One region of the Paenibacillus sp. 8b26 genome, then DNA from elsewhere that is predicted to be linked to it. Evidence: riboswitches for the same ligand, from Rfam matches in the RefSeq annotation. Region 1 holds a riboswitch; each other region holds the start of a gene.
The links. Region 1 has a riboswitch for cyclic di-AMP ahead of ACQ4MX_RS07415 (hypothetical protein). Riboswitches for the same ligand answer to the same signal wherever they lie in the genome.
Positions count from the first base shown of each region.

Region 2: another riboswitch for cyclic di-AMP. It lies ahead of ACQ4MX_RS14380 (C40 family peptidase); the one in region 1 lies ahead of ACQ4MX_RS07415 (hypothetical protein).
Region 3: another riboswitch for cyclic di-AMP. It lies ahead of ACQ4MX_RS20795 (TrkH family potassium uptake protein); the one in region 1 lies ahead of ACQ4MX_RS07415 (hypothetical protein).
Region 4: another riboswitch for cyclic di-AMP. It lies ahead of ACQ4MX_RS27795 (3D domain-containing protein); the one in region 1 lies ahead of ACQ4MX_RS07415 (hypothetical protein).

Region 1 is NZ_CP192445.1:1,662,879-1,668,877, forward strand. Features, by position in the region: gene kdpB (potassium-transporting ATPase subunit KdpB) at 1-1,003, opposite strand, end outside; gene kdpA (potassium-transporting ATPase subunit KdpA) at 1,056-2,732, opposite strand; gene kdpF (K(+)-transporting ATPase subunit F) at 2,885-2,962, opposite strand; gene ACQ4MX_RS07415 (hypothetical protein) at 3,175-3,570, opposite strand; cyclic di-AMP (ydaO/yuaA leader) riboswitch at 3,686-3,861, opposite strand; gene ACQ4MX_RS07420 (glutathione peroxidase) at 4,327-4,803, shown strand; tRNA gene ACQ4MX_RS07425 (tRNA-Leu) at 4,952-5,034, opposite strand; gene ACQ4MX_RS07430 (urease accessory UreF family protein) at 5,299-5,988, shown strand.
Region 2 is NZ_CP192445.1:3,117,192-3,123,190, forward strand. Features, by position in the region: gene ACQ4MX_RS14365 (YwhD family protein) at 52-558, opposite strand; gene ACQ4MX_RS14370 (M1 family metallopeptidase) at 683-2,695, shown strand; gene ACQ4MX_RS14375 (hypothetical protein) at 2,707-3,534, shown strand; cyclic di-AMP (ydaO/yuaA leader) riboswitch at 3,820-3,957, shown strand; gene ACQ4MX_RS14380 (C40 family peptidase) at 3,963-4,463, shown strand; gene ACQ4MX_RS14385 (GNAT family N-acetyltransferase) at 4,769-5,275, shown strand; gene ACQ4MX_RS14390 (4a-hydroxytetrahydrobiopterin dehydratase) at 5,351-5,650, opposite strand; gene ACQ4MX_RS14395 (hypothetical protein) at 5,770-5,999, opposite strand, start outside.
Region 3 is NZ_CP192445.1:4,466,850-4,472,848, forward strand. Features, by position in the region: gene uvrC (excinuclease ABC subunit UvrC) at 1-562, shown strand, start outside; gene ACQ4MX_RS20790 (CPBP family intramembrane glutamic endopeptidase) at 531-2,261, opposite strand; cyclic di-AMP (ydaO/yuaA leader) riboswitch at 2,525-2,674, shown strand; gene ACQ4MX_RS20795 (TrkH family potassium uptake protein) at 3,093-4,433, shown strand; gene ACQ4MX_RS20800 (potassium channel family protein) at 4,452-5,129, shown strand; gene ACQ4MX_RS20805 (LysR family transcriptional regulator) at 5,136-5,999, opposite strand, start outside.
Region 4 is NZ_CP192445.1:5,997,817-6,003,815, forward strand. Features, by position in the region: gene ACQ4MX_RS27780 (M20 family metallopeptidase) at 1-1,168, opposite strand, end outside; gene ACQ4MX_RS27785 (ABC transporter substrate-binding protein/permease) at 1,314-2,777, shown strand; gene ACQ4MX_RS27790 (amino acid ABC transporter ATP-binding protein) at 2,764-3,486, shown strand; cyclic di-AMP (ydaO/yuaA leader) riboswitch at 3,733-3,907, shown strand; gene ACQ4MX_RS27795 (3D domain-containing protein) at 3,915-4,583, shown strand; gene ACQ4MX_RS27800 (polysaccharide deacetylase family protein) at 4,740-5,546, opposite strand; gene ACQ4MX_RS27805 (NADH:flavin oxidoreductase/NADH oxidase) at 5,850-5,999, shown strand, end outside.

The sequences.
Region 1 (5,999 bases):
TCGCAGCCCACTTCACTAACTCTGTCTCCTCTACGCCGCCTACAGGCACGAATTGGCTCGCCATCCGGTTACCGAAGGTGATTGTCCCTGTTTTGTCCAAAATCATCGTGTTGATGTCCCCGGATGCTTCTACTGCCTTGCCTGACATGGCCAGCACGTTAAACTGGGTGACCCGGTCCATACCAGCAATCCCGATGGCTGACAACAGTCCTCCAATCGTTGTAGGAATCAGGCAGACCAGCAACGAGATCAGCACGGGAACAGGCAGGTCAATGTTAAAATGACGGGCAATCGGTGCCAGCGTCACCACCACGATCAGAAAAATAATCGTCAAACTGATCAACAGGGTATTCAGCGCAATTTCGTTCGGCGTCTTTTGCCGCTGTGCGCCTTCCACGAGCGAAATCATTTTATCAATGAACGTCTCACCCGGCTCTGTCGTAATCCGCACCTTAATTCGGTCACTGACCACGCGCGTCCCGCCGGTTACTGAGCAAAAATCACCGCCCGATTCCTTGATCACTGGAGCCGATTCTCCCGTAATCGCCGATTCATCCACTGAAGCAAGACCTTCAATCACCTCACCATCACTCGGAATCATCTCGCCCTGGGACACCATCACAATGTCACCTTTGCGCAGCTCGGTCGAGCTGACCACCTGAATCTCATCCCCGACAAGCTTATTGGCTTGTGTGTCCTGCTTGGATTTCTTCAAAGAGGCAGCCTGCGCCTTCCCCCGCCCCTCTGCGAGCGCTTCGGCAAAGTTAGCAAAAAGCAACGTGAACAACAGGATGATAAAAACAGCCAGATTAAAGCCCATTTCGTTACCAGTTCCAAAATAACCGGGAAACAGCAGCATGAGCAGCACGACCAATGTGCCGATCTCCACGACGAACATGACAGGATTTTTCATCATGATCATCGGATTTAATTTCATAAAGCTATCCTTGATCGCATGCTTCAAGATGCTTTTGTCCAGCATGCGTTTGCGTTGTTCCTTCATGATCAAGCACCCCGTTCATCCATTCTCATTTTCTTCTTCCTGTTCATCTTCTTCACATGGTCAGAAATTCAGCCACAGGCCCCAATACGATTACGGGCAAAAAGGTCAACGCGCCGATCAACAGCACAACCCCGATTAAAATCGCCCCAAACAGCTTGTTGTCCGTGCGAAGTGTGCCCATCGTCACGGGAGTCGGTGCTTTGGCATTCAATGAAGCCGCTACAGCTAACAGTGCAACTATAGATACATATCGTCCGAAGAACATAACAATCCCTGTTGTCGTGTTCCAGAATACGTTGTTATCCGCAAGACCTTCAAATCCCGAGCCGTTATTAGCCGCAGATGAAGCATATTCATATATCACCTGAGTCAACCCGTGATATCCGGGGTTTGTGACCGCATCGTACCCCCAATGGCTCATAAAAGCGAGCGCAGTCGGCACCAGAATGAGAAACGGATGTACCAAAATGGCAATCGCGATCAGCTTCATTTCCTTGCCTTCAATTTTCCTGCCCATAAATTCCGGCGTCCTGCCGACCATCAATCCACATATAAACACACCCAGAATCGCGTACATCAGCATATTCATCAGCCCGACGCCCTTACCGCCGAAAATGACGTTCAGCATCATTTCACCCAAAGCAGCCATACCGCCCAGCGGGGTCAGCGTATCGTGCATATTATTCACCGAGCCTGTGGTTGCCGCCGTCGTTACAGCCGTGAACAACACCGATTGTCCAATGCCGAAGCGAACCTCTTTCCCTTCCATGCTTCCCTGAGAAGCATCCACACCCAGTGCATGAATCAACGGATTGCCCGTTTTCTCCGACACATACGTAATGGATAGGAAGACGAGGAACAATACCATCATGGAGCTAAAAATAATCCAGCCCTGCTTGCGATTACGGGCGAACAGTCCAAAGGTATACGGCAGCGAAGCCGGCATCACCCACATCGCCAAAATTTCCAGCACATTCGTCCAGGGATTTGGATTTTCAAAAGGATGCGCCGAGTTGGCCCCATAGAAACCGCCCCCGTTCGTACCCAAATGCTTGATCGATTCCATCGAAGCAACGGGTCCCAAAGCAATCTGCTGCTGTGTTCCGCTTAGCGTCGTGATATCCGCCGCAGGCTGAAGTGTCTGCGGTACTTTCAGTCCAACCAGCACCAGCGTAAGTACAAAGGCCAACGGAAGAAAAATCCGTATAATCGCTTTGATAAAATCCTGAAAAAAGTTGCCCATCCCTTCACCGCGCCGCGTCAATCCTCTCATAAAAGCCGCAGCAACCGAAAAACCGGAAGCAGCCGAAGTGAACATCATCATCGTAACGAACGCCATCTGCGTCAAATACGTAAGTCCGCTTTCTCCGCTATAATGCTGGAGATTTGTATTAGTCATAAAGCTGATCACTGTATTAAAAGCAAGTGACGCTTCCATATTGCCATTTCCAGACGGATTAACGGGAAGCAGTCCCTGCAAGCGCAGCAGCACATAGCTGACCGCCACAAGCACGACATTCGTAGCAATGAAGCTCATAACGTACGTGGTCCAGCGCATGCTCTCCAGCTTTTTCAATCCTATAACCTTATAAATCAGCTTCTCCGTTCCGCCAAACACCCGATCCGTCCGATTCGGTTCATTTGAGAACACATGATATATATAGGTGCCCACTGGTTTCACCAAGAGCAGCAATATCACAATCACAATTCCAATTTGCAGCAGCTCCATCATCTATTCCCTCCTTCAAAATGCTCCTGCGTTTTTGGAACAACAGACGAGTTCATAGCACCAGGCGAGTGCACACGTTTGCGAAAACCCGCTGCCTCTGGTGTCTCATCCACGATCTGCTGTCCCCCGCCCGCTTGATCCTGTTTAGCTGATTAGAACTTTTCAGGATTCAGGAGTGCGTAGATTAAATACACAAATACAATAACAGTAAGCGTAAGCACAACCATCATCCTTTTCGCCCTCCTTTGGAGGTCTGCGCATCACACCAGCGTACAAACAGCAGTATCACTCCATAACTCACACCCATCACGAGCAGCATGTATATATCCATCATGTTCATACCCTCCCGTATCGGTCCTCAGATCGTCATTCTTACATCCTCGTAAAATCACCATACAATGAATTCGAAAATTTTAATTTATATTAGCCATACCGTAAGCGACTATCCGTTCAGCAGGAAACCCACCTCTCCATTCAAAGTGTAGATCACATGGTCTGCTCCCAAACCTCGATAAATCCCTTGAGGATTACAGCCTTGTGTAATGACATAGACCGAATCTGATGTCAGCGGCCGGCAAATTTGCAGAAAACGGCACGTCAGATTCAAGCTGTTCTCAAACAAATACACGCAGCCAATTTCTTTTTTGGGAAAATTCCATTTCCCCGCTTGCATCGTATTGATGCGCACAATATGCTCCACACCCATTTTTTTGAGCTGTCGTTCCTCCTGAGCGCTATTCGTCAGAACCGCAAACGCCAGTTTTTTGTACATAAGCAATTTCACAAAATTTCTGCCCGATTCATTCGGTGCAGTGACAATGATTAGCCGACCTTCCATCAGTAGCTCCTCTCCCGGTATAAAAAGACAACAAAAAGAAGCCAAAGGAAAAAGGCTTTCCTCCGGCTTCTTACGTAACCATGATAAAATAAACCATGGCTGCACACGGCGGTTTGTTGCCTCTCCCTGTACGCTTACGAGGTTAGCTGTCGGATTCGGACGTGAGAGTCGCCCTATTTCTGGCACTTGGCCAGAAAATTCACCCCATGAGACACACGGCCCTTTAAAAGCCGAATAGATCTCCTTTGGTTCCCCCGCTTTTGCAACTGCAAAATTCAGCGCTATAGACAATTCGTTGCTGCTTCATTCACTTCATTTGAAATTACGTCTTGAATCATACACCCGCGCAAGGAACACTGTAAAGCTCACCTGCAGGGTTATAAATCGGTCTTTAGAGCAAAGAAGATTAATAATAGCGCTTACAATTGAAATATCCTTCTCCCAGCTCCTTCAAGCTCGGTTTTTCATCCCTTTTTGAAAATGACGGGCATGTCAATATTGGCGTATGGAGAGCATTTTTTGTCCCTTTTTTGTAAAAGAGAAAGAAAAACTGCTGTATGCACCTGATAAACGCCGATTGAGCCTGTTTTTACGATGAGAAACACCGCAATTCGCCCCATTTGCAGTACCATTTGCCGTTTTGAACAAAATACGATTTTACAGTTTCAGACAGTGCAATACATCTATTATAGACTTGCAACCCCTCGTTAAATTGCTTACAATTTAATTGCAAAATATTAAATTAGGAGGGATACCATGACCGTTTATGAATATGATGCACAAACCCTGCAAGGGAAAGAGATTCCGTTGTCCACATACGAAGGAAAAGTTCTGCTTATCGTGAATACAGCCAGCAAATGCGGGCTAACCCCTCAATACAAGGCGCTACAAGAGCTATATGACCAATACCATGAGCAGGGTCTTGAAATCCTGGGGTTTCCCAGCAACCAGTTTGCCAAGCAAGAGCCGGGTTCCAGCGAGGACATTTCGGAGTTTTGCCAGATTAATTATGGAGTTACGTTCCCGATGTTTGCCAAAACAGATGTCAATGGCGATCAGGCACACCCTTTATTCCGCTACCTCACCCGGACAGCTCCGGGCGTACTAGGCTCCAAAGCGATCAAATGGAATTTTACTAAATTTTTAATTACACGCGAAGGTAACGTATTTAAGCGCTACGCCCCACAGACAACTCCGGATAAACTGGCGGGGGATATCGAGAAGCTCTTGTAGCGAAGCTTACAAGCCACTTCATCACTGTTCACAAGCAGCCGAACCAGGCGGCTGCTCCTGTGGCTAGAAAAAAAGGGATATAACAAAAAAGCATCCCTTCACGTCAAAAACGTGTCAGGATGCTTTTTTAACTGTGTCTTGCATGTAATGCGGTCGAGAGGACTCGAACCTCCACGGGCGTACGCCCACTACCCCCTCAAGATAGCGTGTCTGCCATTCCACCACGACCGCAAATTCTAATGTTTTGAGGCAACAGATTTATTATACTCCCTTGTATTCTATTTGTAAACATAAATACAATAATTATTTTAAAAGTCATATAACCTAACATATAAATGCTATAAAAATATTTAATTTGACATACAAGCATCTTAAGTGTAAATATATATTACATAATATCATTAAAATTTTTCTTAATCTGATTTTTAAAGTCACTTAATATGTCATAAAAACTATACTCTAAGGAGGCGAACCGCTTTGCAAAAAGGCAATCGTTTGCTGAACTACGCATTGCTGTTGGACCCTTCCCTGCCTGTCGGTGGCTTCACTCGTTCCTACGGGCTAAAGGAGCTGTTTCGAAATGGTCGTTTAACCTGTCTGCAAGACCTGGAACACTATGCACGCACCGATCTGCATCCTCAATTCACATCCCTCGATGGCATGGCTATCAAAAGCCTTTATATCGCTGTTCAGCAAAATGATGGTTGGCGTATCGCTCTTATTGATAAAATGCTGCACGCCCAGCGTTCTTCCCTACAGCACATGAAAGAGTCACGCCTATCCGGCCAACGCCTGCTCAAGCTCGCTAAGGCTTTGTACCCTTGGCTTGAATTCGACCAACTCGAAGCTATACTCATCCAATACAATGCGATTGGCACACTCGCAACCGTTCATACCTGGATTAACGTTTCTCTTGGAAACGATGTAGAGCAAACCATTCACGGTTACCTTGCCGCGGCAGTGTCCTTCTGTGTCGAAGATGCTTCCAAACTACTCCATCCTCCTTATGAGGAAAAAAATCCTGTTATTCAACGAATGACCAACGAGCTTCTAGACGCATGGAAACAATTCAACACCCCTGAGACTGAGCCAACCGCATTTCAGCGTCGCCTTCTGCAAAGACACTGGTCCAACTCCTACATTACGCAGCCACCCTATATGAGCAGCAACCACCAGCGCGGGTAAGATTCGACTAA
Region 2 (5,999 bases), 1.5 Mb from region 1:
GGCCTCAACAAAGCTGCTGCTTTTTTTATATTAACTACGCTATATTCACTATTACCCTTCCAGCGCCTGCTTCAATTTCTCAGGCGAAGCGTCCCACCATTCCTCGTTATGGGAAATCAGCAGGCTTTTGAGTGCTGCTTTGTCCTCACTGCCGAGATCCTCCAGCATGAAACGACGCTTGAGCGCGTAATCCATACGGTTGACGTGATCGGCGAGGATTTTCCAGCCGCGTTTGGCTTTGTTGTCAATCAGCATCTCACAGGCAGTCGCGCCGCCGTACATACGTCCTTCGGGCGTGCGATCCACGGCTACCCATACCAGCCATACCTGGCGTCCGTTCGGTACATCCTCTTTATTCGTAGAGAACTTGATTCCACGTTCTACTTTACTTTTAGCATGCATGGCACCGACATCAATTTTTGCCTCGCCGTGGTCAATGATGACCGGGGACATGCTGTTCAGGTCGATTGAACCTGCGCCGAAGCCCTTATGTTTACTCTTGCCACTGACAATGTTCAGTGCAATCTGTTTTTTGCCGTCCGGCTGATTTTCGCTCATGCGTCACTAGGCCTCCATTTTCCGTCTTGACATTCATTCTACACTATAAATATTTTAACTAATAATCTCCCGAAAGCAAACATATACATGCTGTAGATGCTTGTCAACGGGAGGTATCCATTGTATGACCCCAGCACGCACCAAAATCGTTTTATTGTCTACACTAGCCCTCGGTCTCCTCGCAGGGACGTTATGGTTTGCCTGGCAGCCTGAATCTAAGTCCGATCCGCAATCCTTGGGCAAACCGTCGTACGATTCCCAGTCGGAGTCTGCGCTTGCGCCAAACATGGGCAAGCCCCTGGGGGCAAACATCCTGCCTGACGTGCCCCAAAGTCCTCCACAGCTCGCTTCGGAAATTCTCAGCAAGCGTGCGGTGGAATACCACATTGACGTGTCCCTGGAAGAAGGACAGGTTTTGCGGGGCACCGAGACGCTTACATGGAAGCATCCGGGCACCAAAACCGTGAATGATCTGTATCTGCACCTGTACCCCAATGCCTTCTCTTCCATGGAAACCACCTTCATGAAGGAATCCGGGGGCAAGCTGCGCGGCGACACCATGCCCAAGAACGGCTTTGGCTCCATGACACTAACTGAACTTAAAACGGAAGACGGTTTATCCCTCCTGCACCGGACTCAATACGTACAGCCGGATGACGGTAACGTGAACGACCGCTCGCTCATGAAGGTACGTCTCCCCAAGCCGGTCCGAGGCGGTGAAAGCATTACATTATATATGAAGTTTGAGGTAAAGCTACCCGCCATCTTCGCACGTATGGGCGCAACAGATGATTTTGTCATGGCAGGTCAGTGGTTTCCCAAACTCAGCGTCTACGAAACCGCAGGACAGCGCGGACGCGCCGAGGAAGGCTGGAATCTGCATCAGTATCATGGAAACTCCGAGTTTTACGCAGATTTCGGAATTTACAGTGTGCGGATTAGAGTGCCTGAAACACACATCGTGGCTGCAACCGGATTTCCCACCCGTGGAGCCGTCCGGCAAAATGGACAAAAAATATATCAATTCTATGCCGATGACGTGCACGACTTTGCATGGGCCGCTTCACCGAATTTTGTAGCCGCAGAAGAGCCATTTTCTTCTGCCGAGGTGCCGGGTGTCAAAATCAAGCTGTATCTCGACCCATCGCACAAGGAGCTCAAGGGACGCTATATGAGCGCAGCCAAGGCCGCCCTTTCCTATTACAGCAAGTGGTACGGGCCTTATCCATACTCGACCCTGTCCATCGTTGTACCACCCAAAGCAGGCAGCGGCGCGGGTGGCATGGAGTATCCCACACTCATTACGGCTGCAGCGGCGGATAATCCGAATCCCGGCTATAGTCTGGAGCGGACGGTCGTTCATGAGATTGGGCATCAATATTTCTATGGAATGGTGGCAAACAACGAATTCGAGGAACCATGGCTGGATGAAGGCTTTACCTCTTATGCAGAGGAACGACTCATGGAGCAGGAATATGGGCTCATCCCTAACTTTCCGTTACAGTCTGGACAGGTATCATCCCCTCAGCCGTTAAACCGTGAGTCTTGGAAGTACGGCTCGGCTGCTAAATATGCACAAAATGCCTATTCTCGGGGCAAGCTGGTGCTGCGTGGCATTGAACGACAGGTCGGCGCGAAAAAAATGGATCGCATTATGCGTACCTACGTCCAGACCTACCGATTCAAGCATCCATCCTCGCAGAATTTTCAGCGTATCGTCGAAAGAGTCACCGGACGTTCGTGGAGCCACTATTTTGAACAATATGTATACGACGGCCAGATGGCGGATTTTTCAGTGGATCGCATTACGAACCGCAAGCTGGCCAACGGATACGAAGCAACCATTACACTCAGCAAAAAAGGGGCGGATTATCCCAAGGTCCCTGTTCAATTTACCTTCAAGGACGGCACAACGATATTCAAGGCATGGGACGGAACGGGCAAAAGCACCACCTATCGACTAAAAAGTGCATCTCCGGTCTCCCATGTGATTGTTGATCCGCTGTACACGATTGCGCTGGAGAACAAGCATATCAACAACAGCCTGAAGGCCGAACTGAACGAAAAAACCCAGACCCGTTGGAGCATAAGTGTTACCAAGCTGCTGGAGACACTGCTTGGAAGTCTGTCATGGTGAGGTGTCTATAGATGCGTACTGTTATAAAAGAAGGCTGGGCGCTTGTGCGCATACAATTTTATATTGTCATCATTCTATTTCTGTATCGACTGCTATGGGGCGTTTTTCTCTATCGGCTGGTACAATCCGCCGTTACTCCCCTGCTGCTGCGCTACCCCGATCAGGGTCAAAATGAACTGGGACAGACGTTGTTTTGGATGGAGAGCCAGATTGCCCTGACGGACAACCGAGAGGTTCATATGTATCTGTGGATACTACTGGGGGCAACGGTGCTGCGTACACTGATTACCCCCTTCATCCGGGCGGGAATATACCAAAGTCTGCACACCCATGCGACCGAGCCACAGAGTCTGTCCTTTTTCCGCGGAATGAAACGTCATGGCTTGTCATCGCTGATCTATTACGTCATCGAGCTTGGACTCCTGCTGCTCCCTGCTTTCTGGATGGCTCCTAAGCTCTACCCTATCGTGGCAGGGGCGCTGCAATCTCCCGCCTATCTCCTACATGTGCTGCCCTATGCCATCGGTTGGATTGCTTATGGCTGGTTCATCCGCCAGTGCATCCTGTACATGCAGCTAGGCACCGTAGGTGGTCACGCCATACTATCGTCGCTGCTTGCCTTCTTTCGGCAAATCCTCCCGGCTATCGGTATTTCGCTTCTGCTCGGTGCAGGTGTACTGCTCGTCCTTGGTCTATTCGGCACGATGGCGATAATTTGGACTGGTATGCTGGCACTCATTCTCCAGCAAACGTATCATTTTGTTACCAGTCTGGTCAGGCTATGGCACATCAGTTCACAGTACCGACTATGGCATACCGATATCTCCGGCAGAGGTTGAACCTTCACTCCGTTCCTCCCGAACAATTTCTGGCTGTCCAAAGTCAACTATCCATCTCCATTCATATCCAGGCAAACGGCACATAACTGAATACTCTTAACAAAATCTGTTCCCGCGATAAAGGGAGCAGATTTTTTTGTAACTTTTTGCGATGAAACATTTGCCAAAGCCAGCCGACTTTGTTACAATAATCGCAGTGAACTGATAGTAACAACTTTGTAATCTTTATTGTAACCTTTACCTTAAAAACATCGTTATCGTGAATACTGCTCTCCAAGGTGCACATCTTAAGTTAAGCCTAATTCCTGGCACCTGGGAAGCGGGGGAACCAGTTTGGGTGAATTGATCTCGCAACAGAGTGGTCATAGGGGAACCTTCTACCGAATCCTTAAGCTAACCTCGCAGGCATTGGAAGGGGTATATTTTTTTTGAAGAAGAAGCTAACGATCGCAGCCATGGGTCTCGCCATTGCCTTTACATCTTTTACATTCGGTGGAGGAAGTGCATTTGCAGACTCTAAGATGGACCAGGTCATCCAAGATGCCAAAGGAACGAACTACAGAAGCGGAGGCACTACACTCGACGGGTTCGATTGCTCCGGCTTCACAATGTATGTATATCACAAACTGGGAATTAATCTGCCCCATCAATCCGGATCACAATTCAAAATGGGATCTTCCGTATCCCGCGACGAAATGAGACCTGGTGACTTGGTGTTCTTCAACACCACAGGAAGAGGCATTTCCCATGTAGGTATCTTCGTAGGTGAAGGGAAATTTGCCCACTCCTCATCTTCACGTGGTGTAGTTGTTAGCTCACTGAACGAAAACTATTACGCTAACCGCTATGTCGGTGCAAAAAGAATTATGAGCACAGACGCTTACCACGCTGTAGCTTCTGAAACTCCTGATGACGACAACGTAGAATAACTAACGAACAGCAAGCTAACCCTGAGCCGCAATTTGATTCTGGCCGGAATCGAATTGCGGTTTTTTATGTCCACAACATCAGAAACGTTATCGTTACTGACGAACTGACACCTCAAAAGGTTTCAGATTTTGCGAACATCGTCGGTTTTACCGTCACGGCTGGGGGAGCATATGAGCAGTAAAGCCTTCTTATTGAATGTATACCCGACTTGGGTACGAAATAAACACCGCTTGCCAATCCCCTGCAACTTGTCTACAATCTGTTGTTAATGGTTTAAGTACTTGTAAAAGGAGGATGGGAAGACATGCCGGCCTCAATATCTAACTACCGGATCGTACCGATGGACGAGCAGCAGGCGGCTGCGATATGTGAGTGGCGCTATGATCCACCCTACAACATATACGGCTGGCTACCTTGGGAACAAATGAAGGCACTTGAAGTCGAATTTGGAAGCCCCACGCTTCGCCAAGAGCAATATGTTGCTGTGCTGGATGACGAGAACACGCTAACCGGATTTGCTCAATATTTCCCGATGATTGGAGTGACCCGGCTGGGTCTGGGAATGCACCCCCAATTATGTGGACATGGCAGAGGCACCGATTTTGTCCGTGCCATTGCTGAGGAAGCCAGACGACGCAACCCGGAGAATGAAATTGATCTGGAGGTACTGACCTGGAATGGGCGCGCCATTCGGGCTTACAAGGCAGCCGGATTTGAGATTACGGATACCTATGAACGTCAGACCCCTGATGGCAAAAAGCCGTTTCATTGTATGGTATATCATCCTGACCCCCAGCCTCGTGTTCAATGATAAAAGCGCCTTCGGCATACAACGGCATTGTTGTATATCGAAGGCGCTTTTATCATATGGCAGACCATGATCAGCTCAATGACTGCTACGCATTTTCTCAAAAGCTTCATTATATTGTTGGGCTTCCTTAATATCTACGGCCATAATGCCACCGTCATCCCAGGAGGTTAAGCGCAGGGTCACGGTCTTATAATCAATCGTAATAAATGGATGATGATTAAATGCTTCCGATATAGCAGCAACTTCATCCACGAATGCAATCCCTTTCATAAAACTGGAAAAATTATATTTGCGGACAATCCAGCGTCCTTCCTCCAGTTCCCAGCCCTCCAACTTCTCCAGATGTGCTTCAATCTCTTCTTGTGTAAAAGGCATGTTACGACTCCTCCCCGTTTATACGGAAGCCTTTCAGCCGCTTGAATGCGACCAAAACTACGATATAGTGGTGTCCATATTACCACGGCCCCGTTGATAAATCCATAAGACGGACCTGTTCAAATCAAAGGTACCGACGTTAGCTCCTCATCCCCAATGAGCACATAGATACGGTGCTGCTCCGGTTCATAGATGACAACGCCGCTGCCCACAGCGATAACGGGCTCTGTACCCAGCGCATAAAACAGGTCTTCAGCCAGCGCTTCACTGACTTCCTGACGCCCTGCCGGGTCCAGCCTGTCCCAATCTTCTGCTTCCATTTCGAAAAATTCATAGCTATCCGGAATGT
Region 3 (5,999 bases), 2.8 Mb from region 1:
CAAGAAGGAGTACCGTAAATATAAAATCCGTTCAGTGCAGGGGCCGGATGATTATGAAACGATGCGTGAGGTCATTCGGCGTCGATATGAACGTGTGCTCAAGGAAAATCTGGAGCGTCCGAATTTGATCGTCGTCGATGGTGGACGCGGACAGATTAAGGCCGCTGCGGATGTGCTGGAGAATGAACTAGGTTTGTTCATTCCTGTGTGTGGTCTGGTGAAGGATGCCAAACACAGAACCTCTCAACTACTGGTGGGGGATTCTCCTGAGGCAGTGACACTAGCCCGCAATAGTGAAGAATTTTACCTGCTGCAACGGATTCAGGACGAGGTTCACCGATTCGCCATTACATTCCATCGTGAGCAACGGGGCAAATCCATGGTAACCTCTCGTTTGGACTCGATTCCGGGAATTGGCGAGAAGCGGCGTAAGCTGCTGCTAAAGCATTTTGGTTCGCTTAAAAAAATAAGAGAGGCCAGCGTCGAAGACTTCCGGCCTCTCTCTATTGGTGATAAGCTTGCGCGTCAGATTATAGCTGCCCTTCGGGAGGAGGAGTCGTAGAATACGGCTCTTCTTTTTTTATGGGCTCAAACATAACTCGATTTGGTTTCTTCGGACTAAACCAGTACATGATATAAGCCACAATGGCAGGGAGCACGATCCAGAATATACCTGCGAACAGGTTCACGCTATCTCCTAGCGTCATCACACTCAGTCCCATCAGAATGCTGTCAAAAATAACGTGGCTGAACATGGCGGCAATAAAGCCATAACGCAGAAACACAAAACTGAACAGCAATCCAAGGAAGGTCAGCTCAATCGGTCTGGAAATGACCGGATAGATTGGATACAGTGTGTGCCCCAATGCCCAAATCAGCGTGGTAATCAGACAGGCAACAAAAGTATTTCTCACCATCTTTTTCACCATCGGGATACCAAACAGACGGTATACGGCTTCCTCTCCAATGCCTGCCATCCATGCCATAATCGGCAGTAACCATGGATAGGCCATGTTGTAAGGAGATTGTGTGGCATCTGTTGTGGAGAACGTATTAAACGTACGCTCCAGCACAAAGAACAAAATGGATTGTACACCGAGTAAAATAAAGGCCCACAAGTAGCCCACATACATGCTGCGAAGCACATACAGCCCGTAGCCCGGCTCTTTGGCGCGTGGCCAGGCATTCAGTCCAACCTTGCTCATCAGCCCGTCACCGCCAACCAAGGAAAAGTAGATCGCTACAGCCATTACGAAGGAAACCACAACTTGCAAAATCATAAGAAATATAAGTGCTCGCCGACCGCCTGCTTCTGCTTGCAGTATAGGCAGCATGTTAAATGTCCCTGCCATACTGGCAGCAAAATATACAATGGACAGCACAATGCCACGTACAAAGGAAGTGTGGCGTCGTGTGAGTGAGGCGTATACGATGGCAAGTATGCCTAACACCAAGCTAAATAAGGCATAGCCTGCGTAGGTCATCCAGTTAGCCCAGTACGTTTGCTTTTTGACATAATCCGTATAGGACGATGGGGCGGAAAAGCTCTGTGTAAACGAGCGAACATTTCCGTCTTCAAACGTAAACGCCAGTGTAAGCACAGAGGAGCCGATTTTTTTGTCGTTTACGGTGTACTTCAATCCGCCCTCGCCTTCGGATGTCGCAAGCTTCAAGTCCGATGGTTTAAAGCCAAAGCGTTTTATCCAGGCTGCCGCTGCCTGCTCTTTAGCTTCCAACGTCATATCTCCCTCGGCTGCGCGTACAAGCCTGCTACGTGCCTGCTCATCCGTAGAAATATCAGCTTGTGTATAACTGGTGCTGGAGGTAATTCGTTTAAAGCTGACGACTTTGCCTGTGGACAAATCCACATGAACTTGCACTTTGCTTTTGGAAGAAGGTTCCGGTAAATCGACCCGGAAGGTTTCGTAAGGATAACTTTTTTTCCATGTACGGTCATACTGTTGAAGCAGCTTTTCTCTGGATAAATAACCGTACAGGTCCGTTTCGGCCTGATAGGTCACGACAGGCTTTTCCGGCTGCGATTCGGTATAGCCCAGCTCGGAGCGAGCGAAGTCCAGCGCGTGTATGACTGCTTCCTGCTTGCTGATGACCTTGGCATTCGTCAGTGCTTCCGGATTCGGATTACTAAACGAGGGAATAAGCAATTGAAAGACAAAAAAGCAAATCAGGCCAATCCCGCCCAGCAAGCCTAATCTTTTGAAGTTGGCCGTGAGCACGACCGGTTTCCCGATAGGATTCATGAGTTTCCTCCTTAATCTGTAAATAAGAACATCCATTAAAGATATCATACTGCACAGGTTCCCGCCAACAGACCTAGGATATTCATGAAAATGGAGTGAAAGCACTATAAAGTTTCAATAAAATAAGATAAGCTGCGATTAAAGGTGGACTATTCTCAAATTACCGCTAATTTAACGTTATTTCGAAGAAATCGGTTTTGTGCTCTGTATATAGAAGGATTATAATCTGTTGAGACAATGCATATGAAATATATAGGTAACGATATACATTTGAGCCGAATTTCCATAGGAAAACGGGGGAACCATGTTACTGGGGTGAATTTTACAGCCGGTCCCGGACCGGAAGTGTGAATAGGGCATACTGTGCAGCCCGAATCCGTCAGCTAACCTCGTAGGCTGTGAGCAGGAACCAAGTCAGGCACTCGGATTTCCGGTGTCTTTTTTTGTGCGAATAAAAGTTGGATAATTAAAACGTTGCTGAGTTAAGTCCGCTTCGCGTTCCATTTGATCTTCCGATAGCTGTTGTCTCTGAATTTTATTGGATTAGATAAGCCCTGTTAAGGTTAAAATTCATAGACAAAGGCGAGCGCTACCGCTTCTCCAGATTCAAATGGATCGCTGCGCTGCTGCCCGCCTTAAAGTCACTAAACGTTTCATGAGGTAGTGAGGTATGAAGTGTGATGAGTACTGATAGGTAAAAGTATCTTTGCCTGCGGATACTTTACTGTTTGCTAAAAAAACGGACTAAAGAAACTGAAAAGAGATTGGTGATTTTATGAGCTGGAGCGTCTCCATGCTCATAATTCACCAAGTAGGAGCCGTGATAAATAGATGAATCCCAATGCAAGATGGCTTCGGCTTTCTCCACCGCAGATATTCGTTGTGGGATTTGCCATTATCATTCTTATAGGTAGCTTGTTGTTAATGCTGCCGATTTCCAATACAACGGGAAAGCCGCTTGCATTTATAGACGCTTTGTTTACAGCCGCCTCCGCAACCTGTGTAACAGGTCTTGTCGTTAAGGATACTGGCACCTTCTTTACCACCTTTGGGCAGGTGGTTATCGCCGCGCTGATCCAGATTGGTGGTCTCGGCTTTATGACGATGGCTACCTTGATTGCGCTGGTGTTCAAGCGCCGCATTTCCTTGCGGGAGCGCCTGATTTTGAAGGAAGCAATGAACCAGACTTCTGTTGAGGGAATTGTCGGATTGATTCGCAGAGTGTTGCTGTACTCACTGATCATTGAGGGCGTGTGCGCCACGATATTCGCCATTCGCTGGTCCTTTGATATGCCTGTAGGCAGGGCGATTTATTTTGGGATCTGGCATGCGATTTCGATGTTTAACAATGCAGGCTTTGATTTATTTGGTCACTTTCGCAGCCTGACAGGTTATGTATATGATCCGACTGTTAATTTTACAGCTATGTTTCTGATTATTTCGGGTGGCATCGGCTTTGTGGTCATGTCCGATCTGGTGGAATACCGCAAGCGAAAGAGACTGTCCTTGCATACCAAGGTGGTACTCAGCATGACGGCTGCTCTGATTGTAGTCGGCACGCTTGTCATCTTTGTATTTGAGTTTACCAATCCGAAGACACTGGGCTCGCTGGATTGGGGTGGAAAGCTGCTGGGATCTTTATTCCAATCCGTAACACCCCGCACCGCAGGTGCCAATACGTTAGATATCGCTGGCTTGCGGCAGGCTACGCAATTTTTCATCATTATATTGATGTTTATCGGTGCTTCTCCCGGTTCTACGGGAGGCGGGATTAAGACGACAACGTTTGCGTTGCTCATTGGAGCCGTGATTTCGATGCTGCGGGGCAGGGAGGATATTGTGCTGTTCAAATACCGGCTTGCGCAGGGGCGAATTTACAAGGCTTTGACCATTACACTGCTGGGACTGCTGTTTGTCATTGGGGTGACGATGATTTTGTCAGCAACCGAGGATCATCATTTTCTGATGATATTGTTCGAGACGGTGTCTGCATTTGGTACGGTGGGATTGTCTATGGGGCTTACACCTGATTTGACGGTTATAGGCAAGCTGGTCATTACCCTGACGATGTTTGCCGGCAGATTGGGTCCGCTCACACTGGCTTATGCACTGACTCCGAAAAAGGGTAAGGAATTGTATCGTCATCCGGAAGGCAAAATGATTATAGGATAAGGGAGTTTTCGAGTAGATATGAAAACGCAGCAGTTTGTGGTTATTGGTTTGGGACGCTTTGGCTCGAACCTGGCTTTGCAATTGGTGGATATGGGATGCGAAGTGCTTGGCATTGACCAGAATGAGGATATTGTGGATAGTATGAGTGAGCTGTTGACGCATACCGTCGTAGCGGACGCTACAGACGAGGATTCGTTACGATCGCTAGGCATTCGCAATTTCGATTGCGGCATTGTTGCGATTGGAAATGATATTCAGGTTAGCATCCTGGCTGCCATTTTGCTAAAAGAGCTGGGTGTGAGCAAAGTCGTTGCCAAAGCGATTTCTGTGCTGCACGGACGGGCGTTGGAAAAGCTCGGTGTGGACCGGGTCATTTATCCCGAGCGGGATATGGGGATACGGGTTGCGCACCAACTGGTTACGCCTAACTTGCTTGATTATTTGGAGCTGTCCAAGGAATACAGTATTGTGGAACTCAACGTTCCTGCATGTCTGCATGGCAAAACGCTATCTGAGCTGAATGCCCGCACTCGCTTTGGTTGCAGCATCGTGGCGCTTCATACGGCGAACGGTATCCTGATTGCACCCACAGCGATGGATCGGCTAAAAGCGGACGATATTATGGTTATCATCGGCTCCAATGACAATATCGGCCGCTTCGAGGACGAGGTTGTTAACGTGAACGAGGAAGGCTGATCTCCTCTACACCATACGATAGCCCGCAAACGATGCACGTGTCTCGCTGATCCAGCGCCGTGCTGTCGGCCCCAGATCGGTCGTCTCCGAGTAGATAAGGGAGGTGGTGCGCCGTGTCTCCTTCAAATCAGGCAAGTACAGCGCCGTTAGCCCATTATCCCGCAGCAGCTCGCTGCGCAAGTAGGATTTGGGCAGCAATGCGGAAGCCTTGCAGGTCGGCAGCAGGCGCACAATCGCCTCGAACGAGTCAATTTCCATACGGATATCTGGCATGATGCCGCTGCGCTGGAACAGGTCATCGGTCAGACTGCGGTACCAGGTTCCTTTGGAAAAAATAATCATTGGCAATCCTTGCAGGTCTTTCATCGAAGCCGTTCCCATCTTCGTCGTTAATTCATGTCCGATCGGAACGACTAGCTCCAAATGATCGTCAAACAGTGGAATGCAACGCAAGCCGGCCTCATGAATGGCAGACCCGACAATGCCGGCGTCTGCTTTTTTGTCGCGTACAAAAGCGACGATTTCATGGGTTTTGCCTGTGAGTAGCTTCAGCTCGGTTTGGGGATGCTTGCTCATGAAAGCTTCAACAAGAGTGGGCAGTGTCGTTTGGAGTGTCGTCAGACTTGCACCAAGGGTGAGCATACTCTGGGCTTCATTTTTGTGCTGGGACAGCTTTTGTAAAAAGCGAAGCTGGCGCTGCCGCTGCTCCAGTGCGAAGGTATATACAAATCGGCCTGTCGACGTAATTTCGAGTCGTTTGCCCCTCCGATCAAAGAGGTTCACACCCAGATCCTCCTCCAGCTTGGCGATTTTGCGGGACAGGGCGGGCTGGGACAGATTAAGCAGCTTGGAGGCTTTATTCAGGCTGGA
Region 4 (5,999 bases), 1.8 Mb from region 1:
TTTTCAGCAGAGCGAATTCTTCCTTGATTTGAGCCAGCAATTCAGGTTTCGTAATTACATCACAGGCGGTCCATGCCAGGGTTCTGGCGGCTAACAACATTCCTTCCAGCGCCCGATCCTGCATCGCCAAATCGCGGAATTCAGGTGTATGCAAGGCGTGCTTCTCGTCAATAACTTGAATGTAAGGATGAATGGCAGGACAGTGCAGCGACACATTTCCAATATCCATAGAGCCGTGATCTTCACCCTCTGTTATGTTCTCCTGCGCAATGCCCGCCAGCACCAGGTTAGCGGTAAAGGCATCGGAAAGCGCACGGTTGGTCACCATTTCATCGTAAGATGTTTCATAATTCGAGGTTTCCAGACGACACCCAGCTTGTAAGGCAGCCCCTTCAGCAATTTGAACGACACGGCGAGTCAATGAATTCAGTTCATGACGTGTAGCAGCCCGTACATAAAATTGAGCAGAAGCATAATCGGGAATAATGTTCGCTGCCTGGCCTCCTTGATTAATAATGCCGTGAATACGTACCGAACTCTTCACCTGCTGGCGGAACGCATTAATGCCGTTGAACGTTTGAATCACTGCGTCCAGCGCGTTAATACCTTCGTGGGGACTAGCAGCGGCGTGAGCGGATTTTCCAAAGAATTCGAACTGTACAGCATCAATTGCCAGCGATTTGCCGGATTTTTCATAGCGGTCATAAGGATGTGTCATGAGCGCTATATCGCAATCATCAAACAAACCGGCAGCCGCCATGGGAACCTTGGCACCGCGCGTTTCCTCGGCAGGTGTGCCGTATACTCGTATTTCTCCGCCGATCTCGTCAATGACTGATTTGAGGCCGACACCAGCTCCTGTACTCATCATACAGATCAAGTGATGTCCACATGCGTGTCCCAAGCCTTTCAGAGCGTCATATTCCGCCAGAAAAGCGATGACCGGCCCGGGTTTGGCTGCTTTATAAGTCGCAATAAAAGCCGTTTCTATATCCGCAACAGGGGACTGAACTTCAAATCCGTGAAAAACCAATTCCTCTTTTAGACGGGCAGAGGCCAAAAATTCCTCATTTCCCAGTTCAGGGTTGGCGCCAATATATAAAGAAATGTCCTTGAAACGTGCTGCATGCTGCTCAATGGTGCGTTGAATCGTATTTTTGCTATTCATGATAAAAACTCCTTTGTGGAAACTGTAATTTACATACTGTGAAAATCATAAAATAGTACTATAACATTCATTGCATATTCATGCATATTCATTTATAATGACACAATCTTATTTATTATAAAGAATTTAAGGAGAGAAAAAAAGATTGAAAAAGGCATATCGTTTTACCGCCCTGATTTTGACGGCGGTTATCTTGCTGCTGGCTGGTCTTCCTATGCTCACTGCATACGGAACGGAAGCGAAGACACAGCAAAAACTTGTACTCGGCATGAGTGCCGATTTTCCGCCGTATGAGTTTCATAAAGTAGTTAACGGTAAGGATACCATTGTTGGCTTTGATGTTGATATCGCCAATGAAATTGCCAAGGATCTGGGTGCAGAGCTGGTCATTGAGGACATGAGCTTTGACTCGTTACTGCCTGCTCTGCAAAGTGGCCGCGTAGACTTGGTTCTGTCAGGTATGACACCGACGGATGAACGCAAAAAGAGTATTGATTTTTCGGATGTGTACTACCACTCCAAGCAAGTGATTATGGTACGCCCGGAGGATAAGGACAAATATTCGACGATGGCTGCTTTGAAAGGCGAGAAGATCGGAGCACAAAAGGGGAGTATCCAAGAGGAAATTGCTCAGAAAGTGCCCGATGCCTCAGTAACTTCACTGGACAAAATATCCGATCTGGTGCTCCAGCTTCGGACCCAACGTGTGAATGCTGTAGTGATCGAAGACACTGTCGCTAAAGGATACACATTGGATGGCACTGTAACACTTGCCAAGGCGGTGCCTGAGGAAGCAGGAGCAGAAACGGCTGTAGGTATTCGTAAAGGAAATACTGAACTGCTGGCATCTGTAAATAAAACGCTGGCTCGTCTGAAAGCAGATGGGTCTATTGAAAAGTTTTCCACGGAAGCGAGCGCGCTCTCTGCGGATCGACAGGCTTCTTCCCATAACATTGTGGATATATTTTGGAAATATCGCAGTTTTTACGTTACGGGTATCGGCTACACATTGTTGCTGTCCGCCCTCGGGGTACTGTTCGGATTTATCATTGGTCTGATCATTTCTCTGTTGCGGATGAGCGGTATACGTATCATTGAGTGGTTGGGTACAGCGTACGTGGAGGTGCTGCGTGGCACACCTATGCTGGTACAGCTTATGATCATCCATTACGGGGTTGCATTGACGCTAGGTGTCAATTTTACGCCACTTCAGTCCGGTATTATTACGTTATCTCTGAATAGCTCGGCATATCTGGCTGAAATTTTCCGTGCAGGTATTCAGGGAGTAGACCGGGGTCAGATGGAAGCAGCCCGTTCACTCGGTATGGGACGAGGCAAAGCTATGCGTCACGTCATTTTACCGCAAGCGTTCAAGTCCGTACTGCCTGCCATCGGTAATGAATTTATTACGATTATTAAAGAGTCCTCCATCATTTCTACCATCGGTATGGTGGATATTATGTATCAGGCTCAAGTCATTAAGAACATCACCTACGAAGGATTAAGTCCGTTCGTCATCGCGGCTGCTATTTATTTTGTAATGACATTCAGCTTGTCGAAGCTGTTGGGTTTATGGGAAAGGAAGTTGAGAGCCAGTGATCACCGTTAAACAACTGCGTAAATCGTTCGGCAAAAATGAAATTTTAAAAGGTATTAATGTAGATATTGCCAAAGGCGAGGTTGTCGTCGTCATTGGACCGAGTGGCTCGGGAAAAAGTACATTTTTGCGTTGTATGAATCTGCTGGAGCAGCCGACTGACGGGGAGATTCTGTTTGAGGGTGAGCCGATTACGGCACGCGGTCACAACATTAATGCAACTCGTGAGAAAATGGGCATGGTGTTTCAGCACTTCAATCTGTTCCCACACAAAACAGTACTGCAAAATCTGACACTTGCGCCGACTCAGGTTAGAGGCCAGTCAGCAAAGGAAGCAGAGAAAATTGCGTTGGAGCTGCTGCGTACCGTTGGACTTGAAGACAAAAAAGACACCTTTCCAAACCAGTTGTCCGGTGGACAGAAACAGCGGATTGCAATTGCACGCGCCTTGGCGATGCAGCCGCATGTGATGCTCTTCGATGAGCCGACCTCCGCCTTGGACCCTGAAATGGTCGGAGAGGTGCTGGACGTGATGAAGAAGCTGGCTGAGGGTGGCATGACGATGGTCATCGTAACGCATGAGATGGGCTTTGCCCGCGAGGTAGGAGACCGCATTATTTTTATGGATAATGGTCAAATTGTGGAGCAAGGTACACCGGAGCAGGTTTTTGGTACACCAAGCCATGACCGTACCCGGGATTTTCTTGCCAAGGTTTTGTAAGAAATGAGCTTGTAAAGGCTATGAAGTAAGCCCTCCGCGGTGGAAGTTTGACGGGAGGGCTTTTTCTTTTTTTTGTCATCCTCGTTCAGATTTTTGTAACTGATTTCGATTTCATGATGACAAAATTGTAACAGATGTAGTATGATGTTCAAGGTTCCCAACATTTTCATGCAGATAAGGTTACAAAATTGTGATATTATGCAGTGAGCCAAAACTTACCTGGGCAGCAGACAGCAACGACAGGCGCTGAATGCGGGACCCAAAATCATGGGAAGTGCGGGGGACGTAACAACGGCAGTCACTTCTGATCCGTCTTCATACGAATGGATGGAAGGTGCCTAGGGGTGAATTGCATTAAGCATAGGGCTTCTCCTGAGTCCGAATCCGACAGCTAACTTCGCAGGCATATTAGAGGAGGTACATATCTTTTGAAACATCTGAAACGTATTGGAAAAACAATGAAATTTGCAGTGCTGGCCGCAGCTATCGCAGGATTGGCACAGACAGCAGGGGTAGCGGACGCCGCTTCGCTTCATACCGCCAAGGAAGGTGATACCTTCTTTTTGCTTGCTCAGCGTTACGGGGTATCTGTAGAGGATCTGCAAAAGGAGAACCCGGATGTTACTGCCAGCAATATATATGCAGGAGTACAAATTAAGGTTCCGGACGAGAACAAGGTAAAGGTCGCTTCAGATTCGAAGCCTCGGCTTTTGTCCGAGAAAGCGCCTGCCAGTGACGGTCAACAGGTTGAAGCATGGGGCAAAACATTTAACTACAGCAAAGTAGTTGATGTGAAGGCCACAGCGTATTCCGCAGCAGTCAGTGAAAATGGAAAATGGGGAGCAGTAGACTATTTCGGAAATCCGCTTAAGCTCGGTACGATTGCGGTAGACCCCAACGTAATTCCGTTGGGTACGAAAGTGCTGGTTACAGGCTATTCCCATCCAGGGCTGCCGGATCAATCTTTTGTAGCGGTAGCTCGCGATAAGGGCAGCGCCATTACGGGGAAACGGATTGATATTTTCATTCCGGGAAGTCCATCTTTTGTGAATGACTTTGGTTTCCAAAATGTGAAGCTGTACGTCATTGATAAATAGACTGTATAAGCCAATGAATTATATTTACATAATATATATTATGTAAACAAATATCAAACAACTTAATCGCCGGTCCTGATTCATATGGGCTTTGTCGATTAAAAAAGGGCTGTCTTACGAGCAGAATGCATCTGCTCGTAAGACAGCCCTTTACTGTTATTTCCGCTCCGAGGTGTGAAGTAGCCGTGGAACCGTGACAAATTTGTACCCCTTGGCTTTCAGCGCTTGAATAAGACCCGGCAGGGATTGAACAGTGCCTTTCAGGTTGGAGCTTTGACCACCGCCTGCGTGCATTAAAATGATGGAACCTGGTCCGGTAGCCGGGATCACATTACGCTGAATTTGTGTTTTACTGAGCCCCTTCCAATCGAGGGAGTCTACGTTCCAATTTACAATCATGTAGCCGTGACGACGCGCCCATTGGAGCTGAGGCTCCGTAATTTCACCATAGGGCGGGCGAATCAGCTTGGGTCGAAAGCCGACAGTGGCCTCCAAAATATGTTCTGTTTTCTTAATCTGGTTGCGAAAGCGTTCCGGTGATGCCTTCCTAAAATCCGGATGGGTATAGGAATGGTTGCCTAAGGCATGGCCTTCACGTACGATACGGCGAATCATGCCCGGGTGTTTTTCCGCACGGTGACCGACGATAAAGAAGGTGGCTTTGATACCATTCGCGTGCAAAATGTCCAGAACCTGCGGCGTATACCGGGAATCGGGCACGTCATCAAAAGTTAGGGCAATTTGCTGAGTATGCGGGCCGCACATTTTAAAAATATCCGCATGCTTTTTTCGAAGCATGGCTAATGTGGGAGTGGCTCGTTCTCCGCTCTTGTGTGCTGAAGAAACAACGGCCGCTTCCTTGGGATGAGTCGTTCCGACATCGGGAGGCGCATCCGTGTGAACGGGAAAACTCGAAAATGCTAGTAACAGTGCCATGATTGGCAATATTACCCTGTACGGCATATGTATCCCCCTTTCCGTGCAGTGGTTCCTTCGGTTGCTTTCATTTATTATGTACCTGACATGTTGAAATTATGCCGCTGAACGGGTTAGACTATTGAGAGGTTGAGTGGAAATGCCCTGTGAAACGGATGTAAGTGCAGATCACGAAGCTAAACGCATATATTCTATTAAACCTGACCGAAAACAGCAGCATTTTCGCAGCTTTTAGCCTTTTAATGGATTCGGTATCCAGTGATAGCTGGTGTATAATGGGATTGCAATTCATATTGTAGAGACATGGAATTAAAGGAAGGATGGATCAAAGTGACCGACTTGTTTACTCCTTATCAATTAAAGGGACTCTCTTTAAAAAACCGGATTGTAATGCCCCCAATGTGCCAATATAGCGTGGAGGCCAAAGATGGAAATCCCAATGATTGGCATCATGTCCATTACGTTAGCCGGGCAGTAGGT